One region of the Exiguobacterium sp. S22-S28 genome, then DNA from elsewhere that is predicted to be linked to it. Evidence: riboswitches for the same ligand, from Rfam matches in the RefSeq annotation. Region 1 holds a riboswitch; each other region holds the start of a gene.

The links. A riboswitch is a leader RNA that binds a small molecule or an ion and turns the genes downstream of it on or off. The one in region 1 is predicted to bind thiamine pyrophosphate.
Region 2: another riboswitch for thiamine pyrophosphate. It lies ahead of ACHA8N_RS06075 (ECF transporter S component); the one in region 1 lies ahead of thiD (bifunctional hydroxymethylpyrimidine kinase/phosphomethylpyrimidine kinase).
Region 3: another riboswitch for thiamine pyrophosphate. It lies ahead of ACHA8N_RS07190 (thiamine phosphate synthase); the one in region 1 lies ahead of thiD (bifunctional hydroxymethylpyrimidine kinase/phosphomethylpyrimidine kinase).
Region 4: another riboswitch for thiamine pyrophosphate. It lies ahead of thiT (energy-coupled thiamine transporter ThiT); the one in region 1 lies ahead of thiD (bifunctional hydroxymethylpyrimidine kinase/phosphomethylpyrimidine kinase).

The regions. Positions count from the first base shown of each region.
Region 1 covers NZ_JBHFFC010000013.1:5,691-11,291, reverse strand. The annotation lists gene ACHA8N_RS03155 (murein hydrolase activator EnvC family protein) at 80-1,501, shown strand; gene ACHA8N_RS03150 (murein hydrolase activator EnvC family protein) at 1,709-2,980, shown strand; TPP riboswitch at 3,041-3,151, shown strand; gene thiD (bifunctional hydroxymethylpyrimidine kinase/phosphomethylpyrimidine kinase) at 3,272-4,051, shown strand; gene tnpB (IS200/IS605 family element RNA-guided endonuclease TnpB) at 4,161-5,333, shown strand; gene thiM (hydroxyethylthiazole kinase) at 5,428-5,601, shown strand, end outside.
Region 2 covers NZ_JBHFFC010000025.1:59,161-64,761, forward strand. The annotation lists gene ACHA8N_RS06070 (ABC transporter ATP-binding protein) at 1-1,432, opposite strand, end outside; gene ACHA8N_RS06075 (ECF transporter S component) at 1,429-2,004, opposite strand; TPP riboswitch at 2,110-2,209, opposite strand; gene ACHA8N_RS06080 (50S ribosomal protein L25/general stress protein Ctc) at 2,300-2,977, opposite strand; gene ACHA8N_RS06085 (DEAD/DEAH box helicase) at 3,327-5,601, opposite strand, start outside.
Region 3 covers NZ_JBHFFC010000026.1:103,773-109,373, reverse strand. The annotation lists gene ACHA8N_RS07205 (MFS transporter) at 1-710, opposite strand, end outside; gene ACHA8N_RS07200 (OsmC family protein) at 908-1,333, shown strand; gene nagZ (beta-N-acetylhexosaminidase) at 1,330-2,577, shown strand; TPP riboswitch at 2,637-2,739, shown strand; gene ACHA8N_RS07190 (thiamine phosphate synthase) at 2,831-3,427, shown strand; gene ACHA8N_RS07185 (NAD(P)/FAD-dependent oxidoreductase) at 3,337-4,428, shown strand; gene thiS (sulfur carrier protein ThiS) at 4,413-4,616, shown strand; gene ACHA8N_RS07175 (thiazole synthase) at 4,618-5,385, shown strand; gene ACHA8N_RS07170 (ThiF family adenylyltransferase) at 5,382-5,601, shown strand, end outside.
Region 4 covers NZ_JBHFFC010000005.1:89,559-95,159, reverse strand. The annotation lists gene pknB (Stk1 family PASTA domain-containing Ser/Thr kinase) at 1-661, shown strand, start outside; gene rsgA (ribosome small subunit-dependent GTPase A) at 694-1,599, shown strand; gene rpe (ribulose-phosphate 3-epimerase) at 1,601-2,257, shown strand; TPP riboswitch at 2,281-2,387, shown strand; gene thiT (energy-coupled thiamine transporter ThiT) at 2,451-3,014, shown strand; gene ACHA8N_RS01280 (thiamine diphosphokinase) at 3,014-3,622, shown strand; gene ACHA8N_RS01275 (amino acid permease) at 3,688-5,091, opposite strand; gene rpmB (50S ribosomal protein L28) at 5,233-5,421, opposite strand.

The DNA.
Region 1 (5,601 bases):
TTAAATAAAACTAACGGAACACTTACATCAATCATACAAAATACTTATATAAACTACACAGAAAAAGAGGGAATACTACATGAAAAAAACGTTTGCGTCGCTCATTGTTTCCGCACTTATTCTTTCATCTACGCCTCATTTCGTAGCAGCTGATGATTTAAGTGAACAAAAAACGAAAAACGAACAAAAGCAAAAAGAAAATGCCGATACACAAAAAAACTTGGAATCTTCAGTGAATCAAGAAGGGCAAAAAATCTCTAAAACTCAACAAGAAGTCAATCGGTTAGATGAAGCATTAAACGAAAAAATGTTTGCGGTTGAAACAAAAGACCGTCAAATCAAAGCAACCGAAGCAGAGATTGTTGAACTTGGAAAACAAATTGAAAAGTATAAAGCGAAATTAAAAAAGCAGGAAAAATTACTGGGTGATCGTCTTCGTGTCATGCAGGAAAATGACGGGAACTCCATCAAATGGGAAGAAGTCATTTTCGGATCAAAAGATGTCGGGGATCTTGTGAGTCGTGTTTTAGCAGGAAAATCGATTTCACAACAAGATGATAAAATGATTACAGATTACCAAAATACGCAAAAGAAATTGGCAGCTGCCCAACAAGAATTAAAAGATAAAAAAGCTAAATTAGTAACAGAAAAGCAAGAGTTGAAACGTCAACAACAAGAACTTGAGAAACAAATCAAAGAGCGAAACAAACGTTTAAAAGAACTTCGTAAACAAAAAAAGAAATTTGAAACACAGTTGATGGACGCAAAAGAAGTTCAACAAATTTTGATTGCTCAAGAAAAAGCCATCGCGGCTGAAAAAGCAGCGCGCGAACGTGAAGCACGAATTGAAAAAGAGCGTCAAGCACAGGCAGCACGTGAAGCGAAAGCACGTGCAGAAGCGCAGGCTGCTCAAGCAGCGGCAGCTAAAAAAGCAGCGTCTCAACAGCAAGCGGCTGAAGCGGCAGCGGCGAAAGCTGCTGCCAAAGCAAATCAAAAATCGTCTGCTTCGACAGGGTCAACGAAACAATCGGCACCCGCTGTTTCAACACCAACGCCTGAACCAGCACCGACTCCAGCACCATCATCCTCTTCTTTGTTCATTCATCCAACGAGTGGATCGATTACACAAGGATACGGTTCAGCAAGCGGGTCAAACGGTTATTCATTCCATAATGGGATCGACTTTGGAGCACCGGTTGGAACACCGATTGTCGCAGCAGCAACAGGAACAGTCATTACAGCATCAAGCGGTGGTCCATACGGCAACCACGTTATGATTGCACATCAATTAGACGGTAAAACGTACACAACGGTGTATGCGCATATGAGTTCGTTAAATGCACATGCCGGTCAACGTGTCAGCCAAGGACAACAAATCGGCGCACTCGGAAGTACAGGAAATTCAACTGGCCCTCACTTACACTTTGAAATCCATGTAGGTGGATACAGCTACAGTGCTTCAGGTCCAGCGAATTCGGTCAACCCAATGTCGATGTTATAAAAAGGAGAAGAACGTTTGCTACGGCAATCGTTCTTTTTTTGTTCTTTTCCAGGTTTTTAAAAGGTATATTACAAAATAACGCTTTCACTTGAAATATAAATGAAATTTTATTGAAACGATTACGGTGCTATAATCAATCTCAGACAGAATTACTTTGGATTAAGCACTTTTCAAATAAGAAATCATACATAAGTGAGGACATTGAATATGCTGAAAAAATTGCTTTCAACTGTTTTACTAGGAACATTACTTTTGTCAGCTGCACCAAGTGCAGGGCATGCTGCGACGATCAAAGAGAAAAAATCACAGAATGCAGCGGAACAACGCCAACTAAAAAAAGCAATCAAAAAACAAGAAGCTAAAATTTCAAAAGAACAACGTGAAATCAATAAAATCGATGCTGCAATCAATGAGAACATCTTTCGGATTTCAGAAAAAAATAAACAAATCGAGCAATTGGGTCTTCGCATTAAAGAAATGGAAGCGGAAATTGTTCGATATGAAGAAATGTTGAAGCGCCAAGAGGAATTACTAGGTGATCGTTTACGGGTGTTACAAGAAAATGATGGGAATTCCATCAAATGGGAAGAAGTCATTTTCGGATCAAAAAATCTAGGTGATTTGTTCAGCCGTGTTATGGCAGGTAAAAAAATTGCTGAGCAGGATGACAAGATGATTTCTGCCTATCTTGAAACTCAGAAAAAATTAGACGAGATGAAGCGTGATCTCGTAGCGAAAAAAGAAGAGCGTGTCAAAGAAAAACAAGTACTTTTGGTTCAAAAAAAGCAGTTGAAAAAGCAGATGAAAGAACGAAGTGCCACTTTAAAAAAATTACGCAAAGGTAAAACGAAATTTACGACCAAGCTCTTGGATGCAAAAGAATTACAAGCGACATTAGAAGCTCAGGAACGGGCCATTGCTGCGGCAAAAGCAGCTGCAAAGGCAGCGGCAGAAAAGGCTGCAGCTGAAAAAGCGGCGGCTGCACGTGCAGCAAAAGAAGCGGCGAAGTCGCAGGCGAAGAATGAAACAAATGATGCTGTCCCTGTTGTAAGTGTCCCGAGTGGTTCAGCTAAATTCATTCGACCGGCTTCCGGCAGTGTGTCGCAAGGGTTCGGACCGGCAAGTGGAGCGAACGGCTATACGTTCCATAACGGCGTAGACTTTAGCGGTCCAGCAGGATCACCGATTCGTGCAGCTGCATCAGGAACGGTCATCACAGCTGGGAGTGGCGGACCTTATGGAAATCATGTCATGATTTCACATTTTATGGATGGTCAAGTTTATACAACGGTTTATGGTCATATGAATTCGTTGTCTGTCCGTGCGGGTCAAACCGTCTCGCAAGGTCAATCCATTGGGACTTTGGGCAATACGGGTAATTCAACAGGACCACATCTTCACTTTGAGTTACATGTCGGTGGATACCAATACAGTGCGACAGGACCGGCTAATACAGTTAATCCACTCGGATATTTATAAAAACGAGCTGTGGCTCGTTTTTTTTTGAGGGCTGTGCTACAGTGGTAAAGAATTTAATTTAAGAGCAACTAGGGGAGCTGGAGGAGTCCGGCTGAGAGGAAAACCATTCTGTTTTCGACCCTGTCACCTGAACTGGATAATACCAGCGTAGGAAAGTTGAGATCGAAGACATGGAAGATTCAACCGTCTGAGCGGTTATTCATGGCGTCGTCTGCTTTTTTACAGCGGACGGCGCTTTTTGTCGTCTGTTTTCTTTCCTTAGATTTGCTCACACGAAAGTGAGGAAGCGATATGAAACATGTACTGACGATTGCAGGATCTGATTCCGGTGGTGGAGCGGGAATCCAGGCAGATTTAAAAACATTCTCCGCCCTTGGTGTCTACGGTATGAGTGTCATTACAGCAATCACTGCCCAAAATACGTTAGGAGTCCAGGCGGTTGAAGATGTGTCGCCGGCGCTCGTCGAGGCGCAACTCACCTCAATTTTTTCAGATATTCGTGTGGATGCCGTCAAAATCGGGATGGTCTCGAATCAAGAAACCATCCACGTCATCGCGCAACAACTCAAGCACTGTCAAGTTCCGATCATTTTAGATCCGGTCATGGTCGCGAAAGGCGGGCATGATTTACTGCAGACGGATGCAAAGCAGGCATTGATGGAGGAACTGTTACCGCTCGCGACACTCGTGACACCCAATATTCCGGAAATCGAGCGGATGATCGGTTACCCGGTTCAATCGATCGAGGAGATGCGGCAGGCCACAATCGAGTTGTCTAAACAACGGGTGGATTCCGTGTTGCTGAAAGGCGGACATTTGGAAGGGCAACAAGCCACGGATCTTTTATACACACAAGGTCAACACCATTTCTTTGAGCAGGAGCGTCTAGATCGTCTGCATACACACGGGACAGGCTGTACGTTGTCAGCTGCGATTGCAGCACGCCTTGCGTTAGGGGACTCGCTTACCGACAGTGTAGCCCATGCCAAGCGGTATGTGACGGAAGCGATTCGTCATGGTTTTGCGCTTGGGCACGGGATTGGACCGACTCATCACTTTTATCAAAATTAGGCGAGAATACGCCCACTTCTAAACGTTAAGGGCGAAGCCCTAGTGAAAGTGGGAGATGAATCGCCAGCCTGCTTTTCGGGTATATTCTCTTTGAAGGAGGTGAAAAATGGTGTTGAAGCACAAGGCCTACAAATTCAGAATCTACCCCACAAAAGAGCAGGAAATCCTGATCGCGAAGACGATCGGGTGTTCGCGCTTCATCTTCAACCACTTCTTGGCGAAGTGGGATGAAATGTACAAGACCACTGGAAAAGGACTGTCCTATGGTTCTTGTTCCAAAGAAATTCCTGTGTTGAAGCAGGAGTTCGACTGGTTGAAGGAAGTGGATAGTACCTCTGTTCAGATCAGCGTCAAACATCTTGCTGATGCGTTTGACCGCTTCTTCAAGAAGCAGAACGAACACCCTCGTTTCAAGTCCAAGCGCCATCCCGTCCAGTCGTACAAGACCAACATCCAAGGCAAAAACCAGCTTCCTGAAGTATCGATTGGATGCAACAAGCTCAAACTTCCGAAGCTGAAATGGGTTCGTTTCGCCCACTCGAAGCAGGTCACAGGACGGATCTTGAACGCCACGATCCGACGTAACGCTTCAGGCAAATATTTCGTCTCTCTGCTCGTCGAGCAGGAGATCAACGAACGGCCGAAGACCGGTTCATCCGTCGGCGTCGACGTCGGACTCAAGAACTTCGCCACCCTCTCGGACGGCACGGCATACAAGAACGACCGTTACTTCCGTTCGCTTGAGAAGAAACTGGCGCGCGAACAACGTAAGCTCTCCCGCCGTCAACACATCGCCTTGAACAAGAAAGTGAAGCTGTCCGAGGCGAGAAACTATCAGAAGCAGAAACGGAAAGTCGCCCGTATCCACGAGAAGATTGCAAACAAGCGCACCGACTTCCTGCACAAGGTATCGACCGAGATCGTCCAAAGCCACGACGTCATCGGCATCGAGACCTTGCAGGTGAAGAACATGCAGAAGAACCGCAAGTTGAGCAAGTCCATCTCGGACGTCAGCTGGTCGGAGTTCTTCCGCATGCTGGAGTACAAGGCAGACTGGTACGGGAAGACCGTCGTGAAGGTTGGCAAGACCTTTGCTTCGAGCCAATTGTGCTCGAGTTGCGGACATCAACACAAAGACGTAAAACATCTTGGCTTGCGTGAATGGAAATGTCCGAGTTGCGGGATCCATCACGACCGGGATGTGAATGCAGGACTGAATCTCAAACAAGAAGCTGAACGCATCTTAGCTTCTTCAACCGTCGGGACGGCGGGGTTAGCCTGATCAATTTTCGACCGGTAGGTCGGATAACTCAGGAATCCTCCACCTCTGAGCAAAGCGTAGGTGGAGGTAGTTCAAGAATTCTGGAGGGAAAATCATGTTACGAACCATTGAGGAAAAAAAACCATTAATCCATCATTTGACGAATACGGTGACCATTAATGATTGTGCCAATATGACACTTGCACTCGGCGGATCTCCTGTCATGGCAGACGATTTGTTGGAAGTCGAAGAGATGGTGGCACTTGCCGATGCCGTCGTGATCAATACA
Region 2 (5,601 bases), on a different contig from region 1:
GCGGCGTCCCGTCAAACTGGACACGCTCCTCGCCGATGACGACAACACGGTCGGCGTAACGGTGGACCAGCTCCATGTCGTGCGTCACCATGATCACGGTCGTTCCTGCCTCCCGGGCTTGATGCAACACGTCGATGATGTGTGCCGTCGTCTCAGCGTCTTGTCCAAAGGTCGGTTCATCGAGCAACAAAACAGCTTTTCGTTCCAGTAACATCGTTGCGACACTCAACCGTCTTTTTTGTCCGAGACTGAGCGCGAGGGGAGACTGATCGGCGACATCGGTCAGTCGATAGTGACACAAGGCTGTCTGGACCCGTTCCGGATCAAAGACGGCACAGCTGATGGCAAGTTCGTCCGTGACCGTCTGTTTAAGAAACTGGAAGTCCGGTTGTTGAAAAACAAAGCCGACTTGTTGATAATACGTCCGGTCCGACCATCTCCGAAGCGGGGTGTCGAATAAGCGGATATCGCCTTGGGACGGAAGCAATTTTGCCAGTGTCTCAAGGACCGTGCTTTTTCCAGCCCCGTTGCGTCCGACGAGCATGATCCATTGACCGGAAAAGGCCGTCCATGAAAAATCGTTAAGAATCGTCCGTTTCCCTCGTTTGACACGGACACGCGTCAGCTCAAATGTCCGCTCCGTTCCAACCGCTCGACGTTCAACCGGACGTTTCTTCAGATGACAGGCTTGTCCGGACAGTTCCGGTAAGGTCTCAAGTCCGTAGGGGTAGAGGAGCGGCATCGCAATGTCAAGCGCCGTCATGACGTCCCGCTGTTGATGAAACACGTCATATGGCGTGCCATCAAGCAACAAGCGACCACTTTCAAAGACAAGTACCCGGTCGGCAAACGTCACGCACTGATCGAGCTGATGTTCGATCAGAACGAGCGTCAAGTCAGGATCATGATGCAATTCTTCAATCAGATGCATCATCGTCCGTTGACCACTCGGGTCGAGTTGTGCCGTCGGTTCGTCCAGTAATAAGATATCCGGTTCAAGGGCGAGGACACAGGCCAACGCGAGCCGTTGCTTCATCCCACCGGACAATTCGGCAATCGGTGTCGTCAAGGCAAGATCAAGTCCGACTCGCGCCAGCAGCAACTGGATGCGTTCCTCCATCTCACTGCGAGCGATCTGCCGATTCTCGAGACTAAAGGCGATTTCCGCTCCGACCGTCTGCATACAAAACTGATCGTCCGGCTGTTGGAACAAAATCCCGACCGCTCCCTCGGTCGACCATTGACCGGTGACATCTGCTTCAATCGTGTCCGGCAACAGACCGGCAAGAACGTGTAAAAAGGTCGTCTTGCCACTGCCGCTTGGACCGACGAGTAAGGTCGTTTCTCCTTTTTGGATCGTAATCGTCAAGTCGTGTAAGACCGCGGAATCCTGGTCTGGATAACGGACGGACAGGTGCGCGCACTGCATCATGCGGCACGCTGCTTCCGTTGCCGTCCGATCGCATAACCGTTCAGTGTCCCGGTTTTAACGAGCGCGTCGACGATTAGTTTTGCAAGCAATCCACCGAGCAATGCTCCGCTGACGAGTTGCAGAGAAAACGTCAACAGCAGTGTCGTCGTCGTATAATAGGCAAATCCATTCACGATGAGGCTGTAGACCATACTTCCGACGGCGGCAAAGACACCGGACAACATCAAGGTGAACGTATTAAATGTCCGGTAGCCGAACACGGCAAAGGCAATCTCGGCTCCGATTCCCTGTGCAAATCCAATCAACAGCGCCGATAAACCGAAGTGACTCCCCGTAAACAATTCGACGGCAGCGGCGACGACTTCTGCAATCAATGCCGCGCCTGGTTTTTGAATGATGTAGGCGACAAGGGGACTGGCGATGACCCAGATGCCGAACATCCAGTTTGCTCCGACCGGTCCGAAGATGGCCGAGATCGGCAACCATAACGTCGACCACCCTAAGTAGAGGACACCACAAGCCACGGCGAGCATCATCATGACGATGATTTCTTTCATTTTCCAACTGTTCATAATCACTTCTCCTTTGAATGCACATCCACAAAGAAACCACAAAAAAGACCGCCCTCTATGAAAAGAGAGCGGTCGTGTAACCTGCAGGATGCAGAAAAAGAGCACGAGGATTCCGCTCCACTTTCCTACGCTAGTATGAACTAGATCAGGTTCAAAGGGTCCGAAGTAAATCGTCTCAGCCGAATGGGCTCCCCTAGTGGATGTGTTAATGATGTATACCTTCTTCACTGTACGGCTGTCGCCGCGACTTGTCAATATGCATAAAAAACCCTCCACGAGGGGAGGGGAGAAAAGATTACTCTTTACCTTCTTTGTTTTCTTCAGCTTGCTCTTCAGAAGTTTGTTCTGAATCGTCTGTCGTTGTATCCGCATCAGCCGCTTGTGCCTCAGCTTCTGCTTCTTCGATTTCTTCAAGTTCAGCTTCAAGTGTCGATTCAACGACCGCTGCAACTTGGATGTCACCTTCTGTGACGACACGGAAATCTTTTTCTTCCGGAAGATCAGCGACTGTAATCGAATCTCCTATTGCAAGTTCCGTTACATCCACTTCGATGCGTTCCGGTAATTTATCTGGTGTTGCGGCAACTGTTACTTTAAAGAGTGTTTGTGAAAGGAATCCGCCAAGTTTCGCGCCAGCTGCTTCGCCGACGAGGACGATATCCGTCTCGACTTCTGTTTCTTCATCCATTTTAACAGCGATGAATTCAACGTGTTTGATTGTTGGTGTAAAGATGTCCATATCGAGTTTGTTGATCAACGTGTTGACCTTTTTACCGCCGATTTGAAGAGCAACCAAGACGTTTTCGCCGTGATCACGGACAACTTTGACCAATTCTTTTTCGTCGAATGAAATCGGTGTGCTTTCCACTTTGTAGCCATACACGACACCAAGAGCTTTTCCTTCATGACGTAATTGCTTTCTAAGTGAGCGTGGGCGTACTTCGCGTTCTTCTACTTTTAATGTTACTGACATGTTCATTTCCCCCTTGAATTTGGTATAGCCCTCAAAAGGTAATGAATGTAGGAGTGGAACAATAGGTTCCAACAGAAATTCATGCGCTAAATGCTAGTTCAACTGGATTTCATTCAGAAATGAAAAACGAAGTGAGTAAGTAGCATTTCTCTCCCAGGTCATTACGCTGATATTGAGAAACAATAATTGAAAAGCGACCGTATTGTACGGTGCTAATGTAGATATACCCCTGTCTTTCAAAACTTAAAACCTTTTTTCTGAATTTGATTGTCGAAAGACCTTCAAACCTGTTGATAGACAACGGATTGAAGGTCCTTCATTTTTTTAAGATTTTCTTTGATTTGTGTGGTTAATCACCTGCTGAATCGACAAAAGAGGGGGGATCGAGCAGACGAACGAGTTCACGAATCGTTAAAACATCCGGCTTCTGATCCGATAGGACGGCATCAATCATCGTCGCTTTGCGATCTTGTAATTCCGCCATCTTTTCCTCGATCGTCCCGGTCATCAATAGCTTGATCACTTCGACCGGCGACTGCTGTCCCAATCGATGAGCCCGATCAGCCGCTTGTTGCTCGACGGCCGGATTCCACCAACTGTCGTATAAAATGACGGTATCTGCCGTCGCCAGATTCAGACCGGTCCCGCCGGCCTTCAAGGAAATCAGGAAGAGATCGACTTCACCGGCATTAAACCGGTCACACAGTGCGACCCGATCCTCAACCGGTGTCTCACCCGTCAGTAGAAAGTGGGCACGTTGTCGTGCTGCCAGTCGTTCCCGAATCCGAGCCAGCATCTTCGTATACTGGGAAAAAATCAGGATCCGGTGTCCGGCGGCTAATTTTCCCTCGATTAACGTCAGCAGACGTTCGAGTTTTGTGGATTCGCCTGTATAATCTTCGACAAACAACGCCGGATCACAACAAATCTGCCGTAAGCGGGTCAAACCGGCGAGCAACTTGATCCGGTCCTCACGTTTCGTTTCATCCAAATGACGCAACGTTTCCAGTTGCAGTTTAGATAAGTAGGAGGCATAAAGCTTTTTCTGTGTCGGACCAAGGTCTGTATAGTGATGGACAATCTGCTTCTTCGGTAAATCCTGCAACACCTCATCTTTGGTCCGCCGCATCAAAAACGGTCGGATGAATCGTTTGATCTCGTCATGCGACCACGTTTGAAACGTTTGTAAGTCCGGCAGCAAGGAAGGGAAGATGACCCGAAAAATCGACCAGAGATCATCGGTCCGGTTTTCAAGCGGCGTTCCGGTCAAGGCAAACCGACGTTTCGCCCGAAGACGGCGCAAGCGGACAGCGGTTTGTGACGCCGGATTCTTCAGATGTTGTGCCTCATCGAAAATGACGACGTCGTATTCGACAGTCTGGTGCGCCTCTATGTCAGCTCGTAACGCCGGATAGGAAATCAGAAAAATCCCGTCCGCTGGTACTGTCTCGATTTGGTCCAAGCGGTGCTTCCGCGCTCCGGTCAACAGATGGACCGTTCTCGTCGGGGCAAATCGCGTGAGTTCCGCCTGCCAGTTATGGAGCAGGGAGGCCGGGGCGACAATCAAGACCCGACCCGGCGGCAGCGTCTCAAGATACCCAATCGCCTGAATCGTTTTCCCGAGTCCCATCTCATCCGCTAAAATCCCGTGCCCGTCATGTCCGGCGAGATTCGCCATGAACTGGATCCCTGCCCGCTGATATGGATACAAGTGGCGGTCGAGTACTTCCGGGAAGTTCAGGTAGACTCCTGTTCCATTTTTCAGCTCGAGCCATCGTTCTGTTAATTGCTTATGGACATGCAAGAAGGAGGCACCGACCAGATGTTTGAGGTTCGGCAGAGCCGGCGCGCGCAACACCGCTTCAAGTTGATCCTGCTCTGCTGCTTCGAGTTGTCGAAAGACGCGTTGCAACTGTTCAAACGCCCGGGTCTCAAACGAGACAAACTGACCGTTCTTTAACCGGTGATACGTTTTCCGGGTGACAAGCGACTGCAAGACCTGTTTCAGTTCCATTTCCGGAATCCCGTCCATGGAAAAGCGGAAGGTTAACCAATCCAGGCGGTCCGTCGTGTCGACATCAATCCGCGGATGAAACGGTCCGTTCGGTAAGGATTGGCGGATACTTTCCGTCACTTGAACGACGAGTTCACCGTAAACGACACGGGAATCGAGCAAACCTTTCAGAAATTGATATTCCGCCGCTTCTTCCTCTAAACGATAGCGACCGTTCCGCTCCAGGAAACCACTCTCCGTCACGTAGCGGAGGACGGCCCCTTCGAGCGATCCATCGCGCCCGAGCCGGTCTGTCTCTTGTAATGGATTGATCCGAACCCCTTGATAGCTAAACATCACAAGCAGTTCAAGTCCACCAGCTTCCCGGTCCAGCGCCAGCTCGACCGTCGGCGGACCACTGACGAGCCGTTGTTTAAGCGGGAGACTGAGCCAGATGTCGGCAAGATTCCGTAAGTGGTCACGCCTTTGCAAAAGTCGGTCAAAATACATGGGACTGATGATAAAACGTTGTTGCGCCGTGATGCTTTCCATCACAATCGCCGAACCGCTGACATCAAACCTGATTTTTGCCCGTTCCGTTTTACTTAATGTTTGCAAATAAGCTCTCACC
Region 3 (5,601 bases), on a different contig from region 1:
GGAACGAGGTACGTATAGACGACGTACGTCGCACCGAATCCAAATGACGGGATGAAAAAGGCGATCATGATCCGCGGATTGGCGAGTAGGCGAAGTTGATCGCGAATCGAGCTGGTCGCTGATGATTTCTGGATCGGAACGACTTTGAAGACACCGAGTAACGCAATGACGCCAAGACTGCTCGTCAGCCAAAATGTGGCAGCGTACCCGGCATGCTGACCGATGAAAGTACCGATTGGAACACCGAAGACATTCGCAAGGGTAAAACCGCCGAAGATGAACGACACGGCGACCCCGCGTTTCGCAATCGGGACACTGTCACTGGCGACAACCATCGCAAGCGAAATCAAGACGCCCGTCAAAACAGCCGTCACGATCCGGGTCAGCAATAAGACTTCATAGTTCGGTGCGATACCGCTGCAAACATTCAGCAAAATCCAGACGAAAATCAAGCCAAGCATTAATTTGCGCCGTTCGAGATGTCCAGTCAAGGACATTGTAATCGGTGTCCCGATGGCAAAGGCGATGGCAAAGGCAGAGACAAGCGTCCCGGCTTTCGCGATCGTAATGTTCAGACCGTCTGCGATTTCGGATAAAATACCGACGATGACGAATTCGCTTGTTCCCAGGACAAAGGTCAACATGGATAACGTTGCGATCAACAGCCAGTCGGTTTGACTCAAACGAGTCGATGATGATGACATATACATTCCTCACTTCTGGCGCCTGTGCGCAAAAAAACTATCGTTTATCAGAATAGCATGATTTGCACCGGGCGAAAACCGGATTTAGAGGAAGAAGGAAAAGAAGCATTATTGCGAATAGCATGTCAATTTCACTTGGTAGAGATTCGGGTATACTGAAAAGGTAAAGACGACTAAAAAACGAGTAAAGGACGTGACGGAACATGCAAGCAACAATTACTTGGAACCACAAGATGGGATTTAGCGGCGAAACCGAATCCGGACATCACTTAGCGATGGACGCGGCACCGGACAACGGAGGCGACAATCAAGCACCACGACCGACGGAGCTGTTACTCCACGCCGTTGCCGGCTGTACCGGCATCGATATCGTCTCGATTTTAGAGAAGATGCGTTTGACGTTGACGTCATTTGAAATGGACATCGAAGGGGAACGGGCAGACGAGCATCCGCGCCGCTTCACGACGATTTCGATTCATTACCGGCTCGAAGGCGACTTACCGGAAGACAAGGTCCGTCGGGCGATTTCGTTGTCAAAAGACAAATACTGCTCCGTCTCCCAATCGTTGAACGCAGAAATTGAAGTCTACTATTCAATCAACGGCGTCCGAAACGAGGAACCGATTTGAAGCTGTTTTTCCCTGTTGTCTTAGCAACTGTCCTGCTGTCCGGTTGTGCCGACGAGACCGCGAAACCGGACGAACCGGCACCGAAGCAAGCCGAAGAAACAAAACAGCCGAAACCACAAAAACCGGAGCAACCGTCCGCCCGGGAACAAGCGGAAAATGAACTTAAGCAGACGGTCTCTCAGATGTCGACGGCAGACAAAATCGATCAACTGCTCTACATCGGTGTGGCCGGAACGGTATTGACGGAAGCGGATCGCCGGCTGTTGCAGCAACATGCGCTGGGTGGGGTGTTGTTACTCGGCGGTAATATCACGTCATCCGACCAACTGAAGGCGTTGACGGCTGACATCACCGAAGCGCAAACATCGGATCAACGGGCATTCGTCGGTTTTGACGAAGAAGGCGGACGGGTCAGCCGGGTTCCGGACGTACAACTCAAACTGTCGCCGAGCCTGACATATGGTCAAAAAAATGATCCGGAATTAATGGAAGACGTCGGGCAGACGCTTGGCTCCATTTCCCGTTTTTACGGATTCAACATGGATTTTGCACCGGTCCTTGACGTCAACAGTAATCCGGCGAATCCGATCATCGGCGACCGGTCGCTCAGTGCGGATCCAAAACAAGTGGCACGACTCGGTGTGCCATTGATGCAGGGGATGAAAGCGGAAGATGTCGTCCCGGTCGTCAAACATTTTCCGGGACACGGGGATACGACCGTCGACTCGCATGTCGGTCTGCCGCGGGTCGATGCGACGAAAGCGGAACTTGAGCAGACGGAGCTGGTCCCATTTCAACAAGCCGTCAAGGCCGGGGCGGAGATGGTGATGGTGGCGCATATTCTGTTTCCGGCACTCGACAAACACCTTCCGTCCTCGTTGTCCGAAAACGTCATGAACGATGTATTACGGGAGGAACTGAAGTTTGACGGTGTCATCATCACGGATGATCTTGTGATGGGGGCGATCACCGAGCAATACGGTTTGGCGCAGGCTGCCAGTCTTGCTCTCGAAAACGGCGCGGATATGGCGATGTTCTCGACACCCGGAGCGTACGCGTCCGTTCACAAGGAAATCATGGCGCGGATCAAACAAGGGAAATTGTCGGCAGCCGATCTCAACCAGAAAGTCATGCGGGTCTTACGCTTAAAACAAACGTATGACTTGTCACAAACGAAACGTGTCGACGAATACCAACGCTTGATTGAGCAGGTCAAAGCGGTCGAATCGAACATGCGACACTAATCAAGGGTAGAACTAATCGGACTACCCGTGGTAGACTACAGACGTACCACACAAATAAATATCTACACTAGGGGAGTCTCGCAGCAGACTGAGACGGAAGTATCCGGACCCTTTGAACCTGATCTAGTTCGTACTAGCGGAGGGAAGTGGTATCCGATCATCTATCGAGGGAACGCCAAGCGTCGCCCTTTTCGTAGGACCACTCCATCAGTTCATGGGGTGGTCCTTTTTCGTGTGGAAAGGAGGGGGAACGATGTCACATTTACACCTGATTACAACCGGACGCGACAGTAAGGAAGTGCTGGAACAGACCCTTCCGCAGCTCGCACTGTCCGTCGATCGCATCCACTTACGGGAGCCAACCTGGTCAGTCCGGGAATTGGTTTCCTGCATTGATACGTTGCTCGACCAAGGAGTCCGCGCAGACCAGTTGGTTGTCCATGACCGGCTCGATGCTGCACTCGTTACCGGCACGACCGTCCAGTTGACACGCCGCAGTCTGTCGGTCGAGCGTGTCCGGGCACAGTTTCCGACGATTTCCATCGGTCAATCGGTTCACTCGCTGACCGAAGCGATGGTGGCGGAACAAGCCGGCGCCGATTACGTGATGTACGGTCATATTTTTGAGACGGATTCGAAACCCGGTGTGGCGCCACGGGGGCTCGATGCATTACAGCAAGTCGTCGACTGGACATCGATCCCGGTCATCGCCATCGGCGGAATCAAACCGGAAAATCTGTCTGATGTCTTAACGACTGGGTGCAGCGGTGTTGCCGTCCTGTCCGGAATTTTGGGACAAGCCGATCCGGCGGAAGCAACCGGACGGTTCCGGGCGGTGATTGGACGATGAAGCAACCGGATGTATTGATCGTCGGTGCCGGTGTCATCGGTTTGACGCTCGCGTATGAGTTGCTACAGCGGGGGCAAAGTGTTCACATGCTCGATCAGTCGGCAGTCGGACAAGGCGCGACACGGGCAGCAGCGGGGATGCTCGCGACGGACGAAGAACTGTCGGAACCGCTACATGCGTTAGCGGCAGTCAGCCGCGTCCTGTATCCGCAGCTTGTCCGCCAATTGTTCGACGAGACCGGATTGACGAGCGGCTATCTCGAACTGCCGTTTCAGCTGCGCCAGGCAAAGCAAACCGTCCAATTTGAACGGGTCGGTCAAGTCGATCCTCCGTTGCTCGTCCGCGCGTTACGGCAAGCGATTGAACAGCGGGGTGGCGTGATTGAAGAACAGGTAAGTGTCTTGCGTCTTCTGCGGGACAACGAGACGGTAACCGGGGTGGAGACAAGCCGGGGACAACAGGTTGGACAGCAGGTCGTCATCGCAGGCGGACGAGGGTCGGAATCGTTGTTGCAAACGATCGGGATTCCGATTGACACACTTCCGGTCAAAGGCGAGTGTTTGTCTGTCCGTCTCGCAACCGGTCGACTGGAGCAGACCTTGTTTCATGAGACAGTGTATCTCGTCCCGAAAGCAGACGGACGGATTATCATCGGCGCAACGGAATACGTTGGTGAGGAATCGACGACGGTCAACGCGGGCAGCGTCTCGGACCTGTTGGCGGCAGCAATTGACGTGTATCCGCCGATCCGTGATGCGACACTGGTTGACATCTGGTCCGGTGTCCGGCCACAGACCCGTGACGGGTTACCGTATCTTGGACGGGTCAAAGGGATTGACGGTTTGTTGGTCGCGACGGGACATCACCGGCACGGCATCTTGCTCGCTCCGGTGACAGCGCAAGTCCTCGCCGATTGTGTCATGAACCGAAAACCGGAAGTCGCGCTGGAGGCGTTTTGTTGCAGACGACACAAGGAGGAAAATATATGCAGATCCGATTAAATGGGAAAGACTATCCCCTGGCGGAACAAACGAAGACGTTACACGACTTGATTCAGCAGTTGAACATCGATGAAGAGGTTGTCATCATCGAACAAAATCATCAAATCATCGACCGGTCCCGGTATATGGACACGAACGTCCAATCCGGTGATGTCGTTGAAATCGTTCATTTTGTAGGAGGCGGATAACATGTTAGAAATTGGCGGAAAAACATTTGCATCACGATTATTACTCGGAACGGGAAAATACCCGGACGCTGAGACGCAACAACAAGCGGTCGAAGCATCGGAAACGAACATTTTAACGTTTTCCGTCCGGCGTCTCGATGTCTTTGCGAAGGAACAGACGAATCCACTTGCGGCACTCGACTTAAGTCGTTATGATCTGTTGCCGAATACGGCGGGCGCAAAAACGGCGGAAGAAGCCGTCCGGCTGGCCCGGCTCGCCCGGGCATCCGGCATGTGTGACATGGTCAAAGTCGAGGTGATCGGTTGCGACAAGACGTTATTGCCGGATCCGATCGAAACCTTACGGGCGGCAGAGGAATTAATCAAGGACGGTTTCATCGTCTTGCCGTATACATCGGATGATTTGTTGCTCGCCCGTCGGCTCGAGGAACTGGGCTGTCACGCGATCATGCCGGCAGCGTCACCAATCGGTTCGGGTCAAGGGATCTTAAATCCGCTTGCGCTCAGTTTCATCATGGAACAGATGACGGTCCCGGTCATCGTTGATGCGGGGATTGGTTCACCGGCTGACGCGGCTTACGCGATGGAGCTCGGTGCCGACGGTGTCTTGCTGAATTCTGCGGTCGCCCACGCCAACGATCCGATCAAGATGGCACAGGCAATGAAACTAGCGGTTGAAGCCGGGCGTCTCGGTTTCGAAGCGGGACGGATCGAGAAAAAACGGTATGCGACGGCAAGCAGTCCGACGACTGGAATCAGCCGTCCATGACGGACCGCTACAGCCGCCAAATCCGCTTCCGTCCAATCGGCCAGGGCGGACAAGATCAACTGGCTGAGCGCCGCGTCGTCATCATCGGTCTCGGTGCGCTCGGAACAGCCAGTGCGGAACAGCTCGTCCGGGCCGGTGTCGGACGGGTGACCTTGATTGATCGCGATTACGTCGAGTGGAGTAATCTTCAACGGCAACAATTGTACACGGAACAGG
Region 4 (5,601 bases), on a different contig from region 1:
ATCGGATGAGACGGAGAAAAAAGCCATTGCCATCCTGAAGGACAGCGGATTTAAAAAAGTAGATGTTGAACGTGAAGATTCAGAAGATATCAGTCGCGGCAACGTCATTCGCCAGTCGATTTCGGCAGGAACGGAAGTCATTGCAAAAGAACAGACCATTACCATTACCGTCTCAAACGGATCATCGACGTTTGTGTTAAAAGATTTGACTGATTTATCGAGTGACGATGCCAAAGCATATTTGGATAAAATGGGTCTTGATGGAACATTTGAGCAAGAGTACTCAAGCGACGTTAAACTTGATCAAGTCATTCGACAGTATCCACAGGCGGGTGCTCAGGTGGAACCGAACGATTCCGTCACCGTCTTTATTTCTCGCGGGGAAGAAGAAAAAACCGTGACAGCGACTTTCCCGGAAAAAGTAGTCTATGACGGGGTTAGTGAGGACGAAGAACCTGCTCCGCGCCAAATTGTTCGGATCGAGACGGAAGATGCGAAAGGAAAGCGAACGGTTATCGAAGAATCGATTGATCAAGATGAGACATTTGATGTTCCGTTGACGATTGATCCCGGTGACGAAGGCAAGATTACGATTTACAAAGATGATGAAGTGTACCGGGCAAAAACGATTACGTATAATCAGGCAAAATCACAAGAGTAAGCAGCGTTATGCTGAAAAAAGGAGTGCACAGGATGGCAGAAAGTCGAATCGAAGAAAACCGGGACGGGACGATTATTCGTCTGCAGGGTGGATTTTATGATGTCATGACACCTCAAGGAGAAATTCGGTCACGCGCACGCGGTAATTTCAGAAAACGTGGGATCAGTCCTGTCGTAGGCGATGAGGTTGTGTTACACATCGAAAGTGAGACCGGCTACATCTTGGAAGTAAAGGAACGTCAAAATTTCTTGGTCCGACCACCGGTTGCGAATATCGATCAAGCGCTACTGGTTGTCTCAGCGGCGGAACCCGATTTTTCTGCCCATCTGCTTGACCGGTTTCTTGTACTGATTGAAGCGAAGGACATCCAACCGATCATTATTTTAACGAAAATGGATCTGTTGCAAGGGACAACCGAACAGGCGGTAAAAGAAGCTATCGCGGCGTACCGAAAAATCGGCTACCCCGTCGTTGAGACTTCGAGCGAGACGCTTGTCGGAGTGGAGCTCGTCCGCCCCTTGCTGAAAGATAAGACCAGCGTACTGGCGGGACAATCCGGTGTCGGGAAAAGTTCGTTGCTCAATGCGCTCGAACCCTCATTGGCTCTTGAGACGAGTCATATTTCGAAGTCACTTGGACGCGGTCGACATACGACACGTCATGTCACCTTGATTCCGCTCGGTGAAGGGTTGATCGCAGATACACCAGGTTTTTCAAATCTCGATTTCCCGCATGAAATGGAACTCGAAGAATTGCGTTGGTGTTTTCCTGAATTCGTCGCTTTGCAAGACGACTGTAAATATCGGGGATGTCTGCATTTGAATGAACCGGGATGTGCCGTCAAAGAATCGGTTGAAGCGAACGAAATCATGCTCTCACGGTATACGAATTATGGTATGTTTGTAGAGGAAATCAAGAATCGAGCCCGGAGGTATTGAGATGATTAAAATTGCACCATCAATCTTATCAGCAGATTTTGCAAACTTGGAGCGGGACGTCAAAGCCGTCGAGGCGGCAGGCGCCGACTATATTCATTTTGATGTCATGGATGGTCAGTTTGTCCCGAACATTTCCTTTGGTTTACCGGTCTTAAGCAGTTTACGCCAAAAAACAGACATGGTTCTCGACGTTCATTTAATGATTGATCGGCCGGAAAACTTTGTGGAAGCTTTTGTTGCAGCAGGTGCTGACATCGTGACCTTCCATGTTGAGGCGACGAACCATGTGCATCGTGTCCTCCAGCAAATCAAAGCAGCGGGTGCGAAGGCGGGGGTTGTTCTGAACCCGCATACACCGCTGACGACGATTGAACATGTCTTAGAAGAGGTCGATATGGTCTTGTTGATGACGGTTAATCCTGGATTTGGCGGTCAAGCCTTCCTGCCGGGTGTCATGACGAAACTGAAGCAACTTGCAGACCTAAAGGCAGAGCGTGGGCTGACATTTGAAATTGAAATTGATGGTGGTGTGAATGCGGAGACAGCGAAGCTGTGCATCGAAAACGGGGCGAACGTCCTTGTTGCCGGATCCGCCATTTACAATGCACCCGATTATACGGAAGCAATCACTAGTATTCGCAGTGCCGCTCACGTATAATAAAAAGGCAAACAAAACTTAATGAAGACCGCAAGGGGTGTCGCGTCAAGCGGCTGAGAGAAGTGATTGGACTTTAACCCTTCGAACCTGTTCCGTTCAGACGGACGTAGGGATGTGGCGCACGCAGGCAGTACGGCGTCCGTCGTACTGCCTTTTTGCCGTCCTGCGATTTTATTTTTAGGAGGAAACAAGTATGAAACGGCTACAAATGTTAATGGAAATTGCAATTTTTGCAAGTCTCGGGGTGGTATTTGATTTATTGATTCCCTTTAAGATGCCCCAAGGAGGTTCTGTCAGCTTAGCGATGCTGCCGATTTTTGTGATGGCGTTCCGTCACGGCGTCGTGGGTGGTGTCGTGACAGGAGCTCTCGTCGGAACGATTCAGCTGATGTTCGCGCCGCAAATCTTGACGGTCGTCCAACCGTTGCTCGATTATACGATTGCATTTGGTGTTGTTGGACTGAGTGGTTTATTTGCCCGTCAAGTCAAAAAGGCGGCAGCGGCTGGGAAAAACGGACGTTTGATGGCCATCGTTTTGATGGCAACGTTCCTTGGTGCCGGATTACGGTATGTCTGCCATGTCATCAGTGGAATCGTCTTCTTTGCTGAATACGCGGAAGGTAGTCCGGTCGTACCGTACTCCTTGATTTACAATGCGACGTACATGGTTCCATCGTACCTGTTATGCGGCATTGTCGCAGGGCTCTTATTCACGACGGCGCCACGACTCCTCCGGTACTCGGCGCGAGGTGTCTGATGCGCGCTGTAATCGTCGCAGCAGGACCGGTCGAGGACGTACCGTCCCTGACGCCGTTTATCGATGAGAATACGGTGGTCATCGCTGTCGACGGCGGTGTCGCTACGCTAGTGCAACAAGGTCTCACGTTTGACTTGGCAATCGGGGACTTTGATTCGCTCGGATATACGCCGGAAGGGGCGGTGATTCATCCGGCTGAAAAAGATGAAACCGATTTAGAACTCGCTTTGCGTCATGTCAGCGAACGGTATGAAGTGACGGACGTGTTGATTTTCGGGGCGACAGGTGGTCGACTGGATATGACCCTGCAAAACGTCTATCTATTGAAACAGTTCCCGACAGCGCGTCTTATGACGAAGCGCGAAGAGGTGCGTTTCTTACAGGAAGGACATTATCAAATCAAGGCGGATCAGTATCATTACCTGTCCTTCATCCCACTCGTTCCGACGCGTTTGACGCTTCGAGGTGTCAAGTATCCGCTGACCGATCATGACGTGCCCGTCGGCGGTTCCTTAACCGTCAGCAATGAATGGACGGATCAGCAGATCGCCGATGTCACGGTCCACACGGGTGAAGTAATCGTATTACGAAGTCTGGCTGATCAATAAAAAATGACTAAAAAAGAACGTGACGGCCAGGGAATCAATCCCGAAGCCGGTCACGTTCTTTTTGATTATGGCTCTAAGGTCGAACTGGCTGCTTGTCGTTCCGTTTGGGCAGCGAGATGTTTTCCTTTGACGAACCAATGATAAGACGCCCATGTCAAGAGGAAGAAGGGGACACCGATATATAAGGCGATCCGTTGATCCGCTTGGAAGGCAAGACTGATCAGGACAAGCATGTTTAAAGAAAACGAGATGATCGGTAAGACCGGGAAGAACGGTGTTTTGAACTTCAACTCGCTAACAGAGTGTCCGTCCTTGATGAATTGGCGACGGAAGGCGATCTGTGAAGCAGAAATCGAAATCCATCCGACCTGCGCCCCGAGTCCTGCGAGTGACAACAACCAGATGAAGACGGTGTCTTCCGCAAAAAAGGCGGTCAGGAGTGATAACATGGCGAATAACATCGTAAAGCACAACGCCCGCATCGGCACACCCCGCGAATTGACGATTGCCAGTTTTTTTGAGATCATGCCTTCTTGTGACATCGACCATAACATCCGTGTCGCCGCATACAATCCTGAGTTTCCGACGGATAATAGGGCAGTCAAGACAACGATGTTCATCAAGTCAGCCGCATAAGGAATTCCGATGGCATCAAATACCATGATGAACGGACTGCTGATTCCGCTTGCTGTTTCATAGGGAATCAAGGCACCGACGATTGTGATCGAGAGGACAAAAAAGATGAATGTTCGCCAGACGGTATTACGGATGGCTTTTGGAATTGATTTTTCGGGGTCGTTTGACTCGCCTGCAGCGACACCAATCAATTCCGTACCTTGAAACGCAAAGTTAACGGCGATCATTGTCGTCAACACCCCAATAGCACCATTCGGAAATAATCCATTTGAGGTAAAGTTGGCGAACAAACTCTCCGGACGGGCTGCCGTCATATCAATCCAGCCAAACCAAGCGGCTCCCCCGAGCACGATGAAAAAGAGAATGGCGAGAACTTTCAGACTCGAAAACCAAAATTCAGCCTCCCCAAAGGCTTTTGCAGATATAGCATTGAGACCAAACAAAATGATGGTAAAGATAGCACACCAAATGACGATGGGTGTATCCGGAAACCATCGATCCATCAGACTTCCGGCTGCCGTAATTTCGAGTGCTACCGTGACAGCCCAACCGAGCCAGTAAATCCAACCGACCGCAAAACCGATGCCTGGTCCGATGAACCGTGTCGTATACGTCTGGAATGATCCGGAGACCGGCATATGGACGGCCATTTCTCCTAAACATAACATCGTCAGATACATGATGGTCCCACCCACGATGTAACTGAGTACTGCCCCGAGCGGTCCAGCTTGTGATATCGTCAATCCGGAACCGAGGAACAGTCCCGTTCCGATGATGCCGCCGAGCGAAATCATGAAGAGATGCCGGCTTGTCATTTCTCTTTTTAACTGCATGTTGACCCTTCCCCCTTGAAAAAAATAACTGCTCACTCATTGTAAGCGTTTTCAATTATTCAGACAATTAGTTTAGAAGAAAAATAAAAAAAGAACAAAAAAAAGAACCGGAAGGGAAGATTCCCATCCGGTTACTGCGCCTTATACGCGTTCGACTTTACCTGATTTGAGCGCTCGAGCTGAAACCCAAACCTTTTTAGGTTTACCGTCAACGAGAATACGTACTTTTTGTACGTTGATTCCCCAAGTGCGTTTCGTTTTGTTCAATGCGTGTGAACGGTTGTTTCCCGACTTCGGCGATTTCCCAGTAACGTAGCATTTACGTGCCATGTGTTCCGCCTCCTTTTATGTTGTTTTGCGTTCGTCCTAATAGACACTTTGCTATCTTAGCATGCTGTTAAGACGGTTGCAACATAAAAAAAGTAGCTGACAAGAAAAAAACTTGACAGACAACCTCAAAATTTAAAATAATATATGAGGATGATGGTAAAAGTTCATTTGACCGCTACT